Regions from separate parts of the Paenibacillus sp. PastF-3 genome, predicted to be linked through region 4. Evidence: riboswitches for the same ligand, from Rfam matches in the RefSeq annotation. Region 4 holds a riboswitch; each other region holds the start of a gene.
The links. Region 4 has a riboswitch for cyclic di-GMP ahead of M2444_RS19390 (bifunctional diguanylate cyclase/phosphodiesterase). Riboswitches for the same ligand answer to the same signal wherever they lie in the genome.
Positions count from the first base shown of each region.

Region 1: it holds a riboswitch for cyclic di-GMP, as region 4 does, so the genes downstream of both, M2444_RS12885 (anti-repressor SinI family protein) here and M2444_RS19390 (bifunctional diguanylate cyclase/phosphodiesterase) in region 4, are expected to answer to the same signal.
Region 2: it holds a riboswitch for cyclic di-GMP, as region 4 does, so the genes downstream of both, M2444_RS13400 (choice-of-anchor A family protein) here and M2444_RS19390 (bifunctional diguanylate cyclase/phosphodiesterase) in region 4, are expected to answer to the same signal.
Region 3: it holds a riboswitch for cyclic di-GMP, as region 4 does, so the genes downstream of both, M2444_RS07095 (thiamine pyrophosphate-binding protein) here and M2444_RS19390 (bifunctional diguanylate cyclase/phosphodiesterase) in region 4, are expected to answer to the same signal.

Region 1 covers NZ_JARXWM010000005.1:268,359-271,572, forward strand. Annotated here, with positions in the region: gene M2444_RS12880 (2-oxoglutarate dehydrogenase E1 component) at 1-1,162, opposite strand, end outside; cyclic di-GMP riboswitch class I at 1,634-1,718, shown strand; gene M2444_RS12885 (anti-repressor SinI family protein) at 1,746-1,901, shown strand; gene M2444_RS12890 (helix-turn-helix domain-containing protein) at 2,083-2,412, opposite strand; gene M2444_RS12895 (TasA family protein) at 2,572-3,171, opposite strand.
Region 2 covers NZ_JARXWM010000005.1:386,426-389,639, reverse strand. Annotated here, with positions in the region: gene M2444_RS13400 (choice-of-anchor A family protein) at 1-1,897, opposite strand, end outside; cyclic di-GMP riboswitch class I at 2,006-2,096, opposite strand; gene M2444_RS13395 (YhjD family protein) at 2,589-2,981, shown strand.
Region 3 covers NZ_JARXWM010000002.1:669,727-672,940, reverse strand. Annotated here, with positions in the region: gene M2444_RS07100 (carboxymuconolactone decarboxylase family protein) at 17-385, opposite strand; gene M2444_RS07095 (thiamine pyrophosphate-binding protein) at 396-2,036, opposite strand; cyclic di-GMP riboswitch class I at 2,194-2,289, opposite strand; gene M2444_RS07090 (methyl-accepting chemotaxis protein) at 2,480-3,214, opposite strand, start outside.
Region 4 covers NZ_JARXWM010000009.1:238,171-241,384, forward strand. Annotated here, with positions in the region: gene M2444_RS19385 (Zn-dependent hydrolase) at 120-1,370, shown strand; cyclic di-GMP riboswitch class I at 1,594-1,680, shown strand; gene M2444_RS19390 (bifunctional diguanylate cyclase/phosphodiesterase) at 1,800-3,214, shown strand, end outside.

The DNA.
Region 1 (3,214 bases), on a different contig from region 4:
CATTCTGATAACCTTGAAGTTTGCCAATATTAAGTGTTTCTGCAACAATTCCTTCACCTGGAAAAGCAGCGTCGCCATGCATTAGCACCGCTATAGCTTTACTGGTATCAATCTTCGGCAATCCGGCTGTGCTCCGATCTTCTTGAGCAGCACGAGTGAAGCCTTCCACGACAGGATTGACGAATTCCAAGTGACTTGGGTTATTCGCTAGTGTTATTCTTGTGCGTACGGTTTCTCCTTCGCGAACAGCGCGGTCTGCACCGAGATGGTATTTCACATCACCCGTCCAGCCATAGTTAATGCCTGTAGAGCCTTCGGAAGGGAAAAGCTCCTTGTTTGGAGAATGATGAAACTCTGAAAATATAATATCATAAGGTTTGCCCAAAATATGTGCAAGAACGTTGAGGCGACCACGATGCGCCATGCCCATCAGAATATGCTCTGCACCGTCATGCGCAGCAGCGCGTACGATTTCATCGAGCATCGGTACGAGAGCGTCATTGCCTTCCAAGCTGAAACGCTTCTGACCCACAAAGGTTTTGTGGAGGAAGGTTTCGAATTGCTCGACTTGGATCAGGCGGTTTAGCAGCTCTTTACGTTCTGTATTATTTAAAGGCGCTGGTGAGCTTGTGGATTCTGCCTGTCTGTTCAACCATTTCAGTTCTTCTTCTTCATGCACATGCCCGAATTCATAGGCGATCGTCTTGGTGTAAGCCTGACGCATACGCTGAACTGCATCCCATCCGGTATGCACATCATTCGGGGCATTCTCCCAAATGAGCGTGGCAGGTAGTGCGATCAGATCCTCACGAGTCAGCTCATAGGTTTCGAGTTCGAGATATTTAGCCATGGGATTGTGATCACGCTCAAGCGGATCAATATCAGCGGCCATATGGCCATATATACGAATATTAGCGATTAGCTTGGAAGCTCTTACTGCCTTTCTAAGCCATTCGGTGTCACCCGAAATGCGAGGCTGTGGAGCCGGTTCGGTGTCCGGTGTTAGGGGTGGGGGACCCGAATTTGTAAAAAGCTCGCGATAATTATTCTCTACGGTGGATGGATCTTTCACAAACTGTTCATATCTTTCTTGAATGTAGCCTAAATTGGGTCCGTAATACTTACTCCAAATGGATTCGTTATAGGGCTCTTTGGCTGCCATGAATACATCCTCCTTAACGGATGAACTCCATACGTGACATTTTGTGTCAACGCTTACTGGAGCTGTGATGATTGCGGTTTCATTTCTCATCTTATTGTGCTACTTTCCACACGTGTAATCAATTCATTCTTTCGTCCAATACGTTCGCAAAATGGTATGGGTTAGCTTGTTCTAATGAAAAGAACGCTGTTTCTTCTCATTACCCATTCCTAAGGCCCACTAAAATGATTCTAATATCCTTATTTTTAACTAATAGGGAAGGAAGCATCATTATATTGGCTTAATTAATTTTATGAATAGGACGAGTATCGTGTTAATAGGACAAGATATCACAGAAAAGAGCTTCTATTTTTTGTTTTTTAATGGAAAAACTAATCAGAAATCGACACACTTTTCCACTTTAGTATAGTATAATGTTATTGCAGTTAGCGTTTTTCATCCTTTTTGAAGTAGATCCTTTCGTGTAAAGGGTCCAGTAAAAGGTAAACCTGCCGAAAGACAGGGGCACAAAGTCGCGGGTCTAAGGTAGAAATACTATGACAGCCGGATTGCCTGGGGACGTAAAATCTTAGGAGGAGATTTTTTGGACAAGTCCAACCAGGGAAGCAACAGAGAACAGCAGGTTATTGATGTAGACGTAGAGTGGGTACATTTATTATTAGCAGCTAAGAAGGCTGGCATAAAGGCAGATGAAATTCGTCGATTCTTTCAGGAGAAGACTGTGCAAGCCGTGCAGTAATACATTAGAGCGTTATATACCGAAAAAGGGCATGGCGATAAATCGCTGTGCCCTTTTTCTATAAGTTGTACACGATACATGGTTAGAATATAAAACGCCTTCGCCATCCATGTTAGGAGGGCGAAGGCGTTTATGTTTGATAGTATGAGTAGAAGAGGATCTTATTAGATCAGATGAAGGATTAGTCCTTCTGATCCAGGCGCCATTTCTGGTAGTCCAGAAACTCCTTGAATTCGCGTTTGCTTATGCCTGAGGCCATAGCTTCCTGCACCAATCGGAACCATTCCGAATCTAAAGGCGATTCCTCAGCATCATTAGGCTCTCCATAGAGCAAAGCATGGATGGATACCTGAAGCGCATCGGCGATCTTTTCGATAAACTGGATGGAAGGATTGGATTGGATGTTTCTCTCCACATTGCTAAGATACGATTTAGCAACATCCGCTCTGTCCGCAAGCTCAGATAGGGAGAATCCCTTTTCTAGGCGGAGATGCTGGATACGTTGGCCCATATTTTGTGCCACTATGCTGACGCCCCTCCGTATTTTTTGTTATTAGTATAGCAAATATCGATAAATTCGACAAAGTTTATTGTAAAGAGAAGAGCAGCATCTACTTATCCGCTTTCCGGAATAAGAATCTGCTGCTCTTCGAATGGAAGACTTATTAGATTAGTAGTCAGTTCCTTTGCCTTGTTTAGCAAAGAAATCCCAAGTTAGTGTTAATGAATCCTTTTGGAAATAGTTTTGATCTTGGCCATCATCAACAAATTCAAATTGGACTGCGAATGTATCATTAGTACCGGCTTTAATTCCAGCAGCTTCACTGAGTAAAAACTTTCTTTCTACGATATCAGGGGACAAAGCCTTCAAATCGGCTAGTGTTGTTTCATAAACTACTTTATCGGCTTGAAATATATTACTCTTATCAAGATTTGTTAAGAATTTAACTTTAATGGATTTACCTAAATCAACACCGTTGTTGTTACCGCCCACATCATTAACGGAGTAGCTTGTCTTAAGAAGAACAGATCCGATATCGAGGGAACCGTCATTTTTTAATTTGAAGGTTTTAAATACAGTATCACCTGGCTTCAGGTTTGCGATATTTACGATAACAGAAGGGTCGGAGTTCAAATCGAGTGTACCTGCAGCGAATGTAGAAGTGTTTTGTGCAGTGTCACTAAAGTAAGCGAAGGTTCCTCCACCAATCAATGATAAACCCAGTGCTGCAGATGCTACGCCAAGACCCAATGTTTTTTTGATACCCATAATTAAAATTCCTCCTCGGTTTTTGTGGTTTTTTTATAAAATT
Region 2 (3,214 bases), on a different contig from region 4:
GTGCTGGAGTCGAAGAAGCTACAGGACCCAGCGGCACAGGGTCATCATTAACAACAATAGTGCCAATTACAAATGATGGTGTTGGTGTTGGGAACACCGGAGGCTCCGGCGTTGGCGTTGGTGTCACTTCCGACGACGATGTCGGTGTTGGTGTTGCCTCTGGCGACGATGTCGGTGTTGGCGTCACTTCCGACGACGATGTCGGTGTTGGCGTTACCTCTGACGACGGCGTCGGTGTTGGCGTTGCTTCCGGCGACGGAGTCGGCGTTGCTGTTGCCTCTGGCGACGGTGTCGGTGTTGGCGTTGCTGTTGCCTCTGGCGTTGGCGTCGGCGTTGGTGTTGCTGTTGCCTCTGGCGTTGGCGTTGTCGTTGGCGTTACTTCCGGCGTTGGTGACGGCGTCACGCTCGGCGTTGGCGTTACTTCCGGCGTTGGTGACGGCGTCACGCTCGGCGTTGGCGTTACTTCGGGCGTTGGTGACGGCGTCACGCTCGGCGTTGGCGTTACTTCCGGCGTTGGTGACGGTGTCACGCTCGGCGTTGGCGTTACTTCCGGCGTTGGTGACGGTGTCACGCTCGGTGTTGGTGTTACTTCCGGCGTTGGTGACGGCGTCACGCTCGGCGTTGGCGATGGTGTCACGCTCGGTGTTGGTGTGTGCGTTGGTTTTGGTGTGTGTGTTGGCTTTGGTGTCGGTGTTGGCTTTGGTGTCGGCGTTGGCTTTGGCGTCGGTGTTGGCTTTGGTGTGTGTGTTGGCTTTGGTGTCGGTGTTGGCTTTGGCGTCGGTGTTGGCTTTGGCGTCGGTGTTGGCTTTGGTGTCGGTGTCGGCGTCATGCAAGGCGTTGGCGTCGGTGCCACGGTCGGCGTTGGCGTTGGGGCCACGGTCGGCGTTGGTGTCGGTGCCACGGTCGGCGTTGGTGCTACGGTCGGTGTTGGTGTTGGTGCTACGGTCGGCGTTGGTGTCGGTGTCACGGTCGGCGTTGGTGTCGGTGCAACGGTCGGCGTTGGTGTCACTGTTGGTGTCGGCGTCACTGTTGGCGTCGGCGTAGGAGGCGACTCTACCCCTTCATATGGATACCAATGCATCTGCACACCACCAGCAAATCCTTTCGCAATCAATGTCCCATGCAGTTCTCCGGAATTATAAGTTACTTTTGCAAGCGGAGCTAGAATAGTTCCTTCTATTGTTAAACTTCCAATGTTTACAGTGCTAGCTTCATAAAAATTAAATAATACCTTGTTAGGGCTGCCTCCCCAAATTTGAAAGCTTGGAATTTCAACTGAACTTCCGCTAACGTTAACGATAACTGTGGCGTTATTTGCAATATTAAACTGTAAGCCATTAGCACCAACGAAATCAGCAGCACTTAAATTAAGAACGTTAAATGATTCCGGAGCATCAATTGTTATTTTCCCATATTCCTTTTTGAAAGTTCCGACTGTAGCAAGTGAAGAGAATTCATTAGAACGTCCAATAAGATATTGCTCTTCATAATCAAAATCAATAGGTGTCCCTTTTCTCGCTGGTTCTTTAAGATCTACACCGTTTCTGATAAAAACACCACCATGAACGGATGCTCCATGAACAGTCCCATTAGTAAAAGTGATGTCATTGCCAGCAATAAGGACATCTCCACCTGGATTATCCTTGGATACGCCGTAATTCTGCAAAGTAATATTACCTTTGGCCGCCAGGCGCCCGTGAACCTGATCATTAGATTGATTGAAGTCACCAAGGATAAAAGTATTAAAATTTCCTGCAATGCCTAACACAGGTGTAGGAATATACGGAAGCACAGGCCCTGCCGCACTGACCAAATAACCACCTCCAGAAAGCCCACTACCCACCATCAAAATCCCCGCTATTACTAATGAGAGCAACGGTTTCATTCTTCTTTTCAAAATGCGCACCTCCTAAAACTATGATTTATAATTAAACAGAATAATTACCAGAACTCTAAAGAACCTAACAACAAAAAGACCGCCAAAAAAGAAGTAGAATTCCCTTCTCATGGCAGTCGGACGGTCATAGTGTCTTTTAGACACTTTAGACTCCTGAACTTTGCGTCCCACCCTTTCAGGCGGTTTGCTATTATCATGATTATATATGTATAGCCTTTGCAAATTAGAACTAGTAGCTTAAGCATCCTATTAAATAATGGTCTATGACTTTTAATACTTTGGAACTAACAATAGTTTAGCGCTCCATCCCCACAATTGTCAATCAATTCCTTTTGATATTTACACGCGTAAGCAAGCACAAAAAAAGCGCCAAAAGGCGCTTCACACAAAGGTTTTCCTTCAATTTTAAAGTAACTTTATCCAACCTAATATCGATATCCATAATGGAATACTTAGAATCAAACCAAATACCATTCCACGGGCGAGACTTCCTTCCTCTTTCATCCTAATTCTCCCTTTATATAAGTCTGAAGCATTAATTTTTATTATTACAATTTTAATATATTTTATTCTTTCTAATTTAGTTGTGAATTTAATCACATTGGACTAGCTGTTTAGAAATACCATTGATTATTTTTGGAATATCGGGGTAGAATACGAATATACGTTCCCATTAGGGGTGATGAGATTCATGCATAGAGCTGAAAGCAGGGACAATATGCTGGTGAAATCTTATTTATTGCTTCCGATGATTTTATCAGCTTTCGAACGGGACTCCGCCATTCTATCTGCACATTTACGAACTCCCGCCCCCTATCTGGAGGTTCTTGAAACAGCCGCAGCAGTTGCTACAACAGATTTAAGAGATGTTCGTTCAGAGATGAGAAAACGGGGAATCAAGGTTTATGAGCAGAACAGACTTAATGCAGGGATCGAAGCCAAATTTATATGTCGTGGATACCATGAACGAATGCTGCTATTAAACGACATTGTCGCTGCCCAAGCTGCAATTCATATGCGCAGATATCTCGGTCTGGATATTTCATCTTTCAAGAGCTATGAAGAGCAGTATCAGATTAAGTAAAGCCGTGTAGAGGCTGTCCCCCTCCCCCCCCATTTCCATTAGCGAACAAAAAAATAGGCCTTACCATGGGAGTTGGCAAGACCTGAGAGATTTATACCACAAAACACTGGGGGGTGTTTGGTGTCTTCAATATAAACCTTGAACCTGAAAATAAGATGATGCTCACATGAAAATTACATTAAAAACATCAATTCGTCGCTTAGACTATCCGCTCGACACTTTTGATTTCCAAC
Region 3 (3,214 bases), on a different contig from region 4:
TATGTCGAATTATTATTTATTGGATCTCTTCTATGGTTTCAAGAAGAATATTAAAGGCTGTGATGATTCTAGGTGCCCCTATAGCGGGTACTAAGTGTAGTAGAATGCCTTTGAGCTGTTCTACAGTAACTCCTACACGAAGAGCCATAACATAATGAACTCCTAATTGATCGAACTGGCCCATTGCAATTAGAGCAGAAATAACAGAGACTTCCTTCCAGTCAGCTTCAATGGTATTGCGTTGAAAAATATCTCCATACGCATTACCCATGATGAATTCTGCCAAGTCAGGGAAATGTTCCTTAATCGGAGCTAGTGCTTTAGCGCCATAGTCTCCTGAGAGATTCGTGAAGTGGTTCAGACCACTGTTAACATTATCTTTCATAGTGAGCCTCCTAATTTAGGTTCAAAGTACGGTGTGCAGTCGGAGGGACTTCATCACGGTCTGTTAATAATTCAATAACTGCAACACGGTTAAGAGCAACGGCGTCCTTAATTGCAGTCGAGAATTGTTCCGCAGTCTCACACTTATAGCCTGTCGCTCCTAGAGACTCGGCAAATTTCACAACGTCCATTGGGACTTCGTATATCGTTCCATCAATACGGCCAGTAGTTTTTTCCATCCCTTTAAGCGCCATATCGAGTTGCTTATTATTTACTACGATAAAGATGACAGGGATATCTTTGCAGACGGCGGTGTTTATTTCTGTACCTAGCATCATAAAACAGCCATCACCTGTAATACAGAAGACAGTTTCTTCAGGAGCTGCAACCTTTGCACCAATAGCCATACCGATAGAATTACCCATGCAAGCAAAATAAGCATCAAATACAAAACTGCCTGGTTTCTTAACCTTGTACCATTTAGCAGCATTGAATCCATGACTGCCGTCATCAACAAATACTGTATTATTGTCAGGAATCAGATCACTCATCGTGCTCATAATAGACGCAAGGGAAAGATTCTTCAGACTGGGAAGCTCTTCTGAATAATCTACATAAGGGATAGCTTCACGTTTAGTAATATGATTAGGATCAATATGATTTAGGTAGCACACTAGGTTATCACGTAGATCACCAGTGACTGGTATCGTTTTGGAGAACAAGATTTTTCCAACAAAGGTCGGATCAATATCAAATTGAATTAATGTTGTCGGGTGATTCTCCCGTTTTAGGTTACAGACGGTCATATCACTTAATCGTGATCCTAGAACTATAAATAGATCACTTTTATTCAACAGGTCATCCCCGTGGGTGCAACCTCCAACACCAATAGGACCATGATAGAGTGGGTGATCCCAAACCATAGCCCCTTTACCACCAGGTGATGTTACTACTGGTATATTAAAAGTTTCAGCGAGCTGAATAAGCTGGCTATGCGCCCCAGATCGATTGACCCCTTTACCCGCAATAATCAAAGGATTCTTTGAGGCATTGATAGCATCAACTACTCTGTCGATATTCGCTAGACTTACTAGAGATTCGCGTTCGGGAATTACAATATTGCACTCTTCCAATCCTTCTGTCTGTACATCAAACGGCACACAAAGATGAACAGGCCCACGTTGGTTAAGAGCAATTGAAATCGCATGATTAAAAATAGTACTAAAGTGATCACCGCGTTCAATAAGTTTACTGAACAAGGTGGCAGGTCTGAACATCTCCGCTAAATCAGCTAAGTAAGAGGAAGAGTCCTGACATTGGGGGATTCCAAGCTCTTTAATAGATTGGTGGCCCGTAATAAACAGCACTGGCAAGTTGTTGGCTTTCGCATGTGCTGCTGCTGTAAGTAGGTTAGTTCCGCCTGGACCAGAAGTACCAAATGCTACGCCTAGATTACCAGTTTTCAGCGCGTATCCAGCTGCTGCGAATCCGGAGCTGGATTCATGTCTCCCTGGAATAAATTCAATACCATAGTCTACCATCTTAAGAACTACGGGACAAATCGATTTACCAATGATCCCAAAAGAATGGGTCACTCCGAGGTTACGTAGTGCTTCCGCCATATAATCTGCGACTGTCTTCAAAAGATACACCTCACAAGTTGATTAATATTTATTATGTTATTGATCTTTCGAAGTGATCTGATTGATCAATAAACTCAAAAATAGAAAACCTGTGCTCCGAAAAAGGGCACAGGTTGGTGGCGTAAATCGCCGTAAAGACTGAACAATAGTTCAGCCGTCCCGGGTCCTTAGCAACCTGGCAATCATGGCCTCAGAGTAAAAATGAGGCTGTAGATCCATGGTTTTGCGTCATCCTCTTTCGAAGATTTTGCCTATATTAATTTAAAATTTATAAGAAGAATTTTCCTTTACAATATATTCCTTGGGATCATCCTTTGTCAATATATTATCGCAAATTAACTCGAATTTTGACGAAAGTCTTGTCAAACCTATGAAATAATAGAAAATAAACCGTCCCCTAAGACAAACTTAGAGGACGGTTTATGGCTTGGTTTATTCGTTATGCAAGTTGTTTAAAACTTGAAGATATGGATCGTTTTCTGTAGATTAAATACGGCTTGAGTCATTTTCTCAGTTTCTTCTGCGACGGACTGCAGGGCATTAATTTGTTCATTCATTGCAGCCGATACTTCTTCGGTGCCAGCAGCAGTTTCCTGAGTGATTGCAGATATATTTTCTATTGCACCTGAGATTTTCAAGGCACTTTCCAGCATAAGATCACTTTCAGAAGAGAAGGAAGAGATCTGCTCGGTAATATACTGCACACTTTGTACAATTTGAGCAAAGATATGAGCAGATTGAGTGATCATCTCATTCTGTACCTGTACGACTTCTTCGTTGATAGCGATATTGTCAATCGCTTGTTTAATATCAGTTTCAATGCTCCGAACTAAACCAAAGACTTCCTTTGTTGAAGCCGTTGATTCTTCGGCAAGCTTACGGACCTCCTGTGCGACTACTGCAAATCCTCGACCATGTTCTCCGGCACGTGCTGCTTCGATGGAGGCATTCAGCGATAACAGGTTAGTCTGTTCAGCGATCTCAGTGATGGTCTTTGTGATCATCGTTATTCCGCGAGCATTATGAGACAAGGCCTCGATAGTATCCGCTACTTTTTGAGTAGCCTGGATGTTTTTGCGCATGCCTTCAGCTTGAGTATCTACGGATTGGCGCCCTTGTTCAACTAGTTCTAATGTATGTATTGAACGTCTGTTCATTTCTTTCGTTGAGTTCGTATAATTGGAGAC
Region 4 (3,214 bases):
GCTATCCATTACACCTCATCAAGTAAGTGATTTTTAAAGATTAGCGCTACCTCTATTGTATATCTTCACGAATTTGGATGAAACCATAATCATAAATACTCAGGATTGGAGATACTGGCATGGATAGAAAGAGAAGATATCAGGCTTTATTTGATAATATTAATCAATATAACTCGGGTGAGAAGGGCATCACTAGAATTGCCTATACCAATGAAGAGCAGACATGTACAAGTGCTTTTATGCGGATGTGTAAGGCTGAAGATTTAGATATCCGGATGGATCATTGCGGAAATGTGATTGCTAGAAGAAACGGGAAGATAGAAGGGCTCCCACCCGTTGTAATGGGCTCTCACTTGGATACGGTATATCAAGGTGGGAAGTACGATGGTGTAGTGGGTGTAACGGCTGCTTTGGAAGTGATCAAACGTCTAAACGAAAAAGGGATTGAAACGGATCATCCGATCGAAATTATTTCATTTGCCTGTGAAGAATCCTCGCGTTTTGGTATTTCAACAGTTGGCAGCAAAATAATGTCAGGGTTATTTCAGAAGGAGAAATATAGATCTTTGAAGGACAAAGACGGTATTACAATGGAAAAGGCATTTTCGCTATGTGCACTGGATTATAACAGTATTGATCAGGCGAGTAGAGAAAATGAAGAATTAAAAGCGTTTTTTGAATTACATATTGAGCAAGGTCCTATCTTAATAAACAATAATAAAAAAATTGGAATTGTGACTGGAATTGCTGCACCCGTGAGGCTTCATATTCAAATATCAGGGAAGGCATCCCACTCTGGAACGACACCTATGAATATGAGAAAAGATGCTTTTCTGGGTGCCTCAGAAATAGCACTTGAGCTTGAAAAAGCAGCCAAACTCGAACAAGAATTTGGAACGGTTGCGACGCTAGGGGTGATAGATATCTTGAATGGCGCTATGAACGTGGTTCCGGGAGAAGTGGAAATTAAAATTGATATCAGATCTACTTCAGTGGCATCCAGGAAACGTGTGTTAGACCATTTGTATCAGACGATAGCCTCAGTACAAGAAAATAGACAACTTGTAATTGAGAGTACGGAAATTATTTCGGAGGAACCTGTCCTATTATCGGATGAGATCAGTCAGGTTCTAGAATCCATTTGTGAAGAGAAGCGGATATTGAGTCAACGGATGATTAGTGGGGCAGGGCATGATGCCATGAACATGAACAAACTTTGCCCAGTAGGGCTTATCTTTGTTCCTTCTGTAGATGGACTTAGTCATCATCCTAATGAATTTACAGATATGGATGATATCATTATGGGGATTGATATCTTAGAAGAAGCTGTTCTTCGTTATGCGTTTGTAGACAAACATAGTTCGTGTTGAGAAGTAAGTCCCAATGTGACATATATAAATGTTACATTGGGACTTACTATCTAATTTTATAATTGTTCGCAGAATTGTTGCTTTACATTAATAAATATTATATTAAAGTTAACATTGACGTTTGTGAAAAATTTCCCATTCAAAAATATTAAATCACAGCGGAAATAGGTCTTTTGGAGGTAACCTATTTTTAATAGAGTATTTAGGACTAGTAATAGTAAAAACAAAATATTGGTAAACCTATTGAAAAATAGGGACACAAAGCCATAGGGTCTAAATCTATTTATAGATATGACAGCCGGTTGCATGCAGTGGGAGTTTCATGCTCTTATTTTTTGATGCATATGCAGCCGTTATCATTCTGATAGCGGCTTTTTTTGCTCATTTTCTAATAAAAAACGTAATAAATCGGAAAAAGGATGATAATACATGGATCAGACACAATTTCGAGTATGGAGAATGATAGGCCTCGTAATAATGGCAGCGTTGATATTTTGGGGGTGTTCTTACTATTTTATAAAATGGACTGTTAACTCTTATGAGCAAGAAGCGGTTACTGCTACATCAGAAGCTACGATACATGCGAGTAAATCACTAGGAAATATGATACAGGGTGGATTAGATTCTTTAGATGGAATTGCTGATTCTATTTCGGAAATCAATTATATGGATTGGGATAAGACCAAAAAATATCTGCATCACTTTGATAAAAAATATAATTTTATACGAATTAGCATCAACAGCCTAGATGGTAAAGCTTACGCATCGGATGGGACAATGTTTGATGTATCAGATGAAGTAGGGTTCCAAAAAGCGCTGCAGGGTATTAGCAGTATTTCTGATCCATTCTTAGATAAGATCTCCAATAAAGAAATTATCACGATTAACAGCCCACTTAAGTTTAAAGGTGAAGTGAAGGGGGCTATATCTGCCAGCAGATATACACAAGAACTTTATGATGCTCTTGCAGTCTCCTTCTTTAAAGGTCATGGTTATTCTCAAATCATTGATCAAAAGGGACAAGTCATTATCAAATCGAAGAATCTCGAAGAGGATAAGTCAATTGATAACATATTCGAAAGTATAAGTCTTGATGCTAGAAATAAGAAACAACTGCAAATCTTTAAAGAGAACATAACCGCAAAAAAATCTGGAGTAGGAATATTTTGGATTAACGGAGATAGCAAAATGGTTGGCTATTCTGGCATCCAGGGGGTTGAGGACTGGTATATTCTCTCCGTGATACCGAAAGATGTGATCATGGCCAAAGCGTCTCAAATGAGCCAGGCGACTTTTCTATTATGTGTAATCATGTTTGTCTTATTATTGATCATATTTGTAAACATTCTATTAAATAAGAGCAAAATTAGGAAACAGATGGAGAGGATTGCCTTTGAGGATGAGTTAACGCATCTTTCTAGAACGAATAAATTTGTTAAAGATGCTCAGTATTTACTTAAAGAGAAACCGAATACAAAGTTTGCTGTGTTGCAATTTGATATTGAACAATTTAAATACATAAATGAAATTGTCGGTTTTCATGAAGGAAATAGCATTTTGATTCAAGTGGCTAATAGCTTAACAGCAAACACATTAGACGAGGATGTCATTGGACGCTTAGGGGGTGATCGTTTTATTCTTTTCACTTCGTATGACAATAAGGCGGAATTAATCATCCGTATACAAGTACTTACTGAACAAATGAGCGACTATACGTTTGGAAATGAAGAAGGTTTTAGGCTAGTGATTAATTGTGGAATTTACTGTATAGATGATCGTCAGAGCGATATCCTCACATGTATTGACCGAGCAGGAATCGCTTGTAAGTCCATTAAAGGTGGATA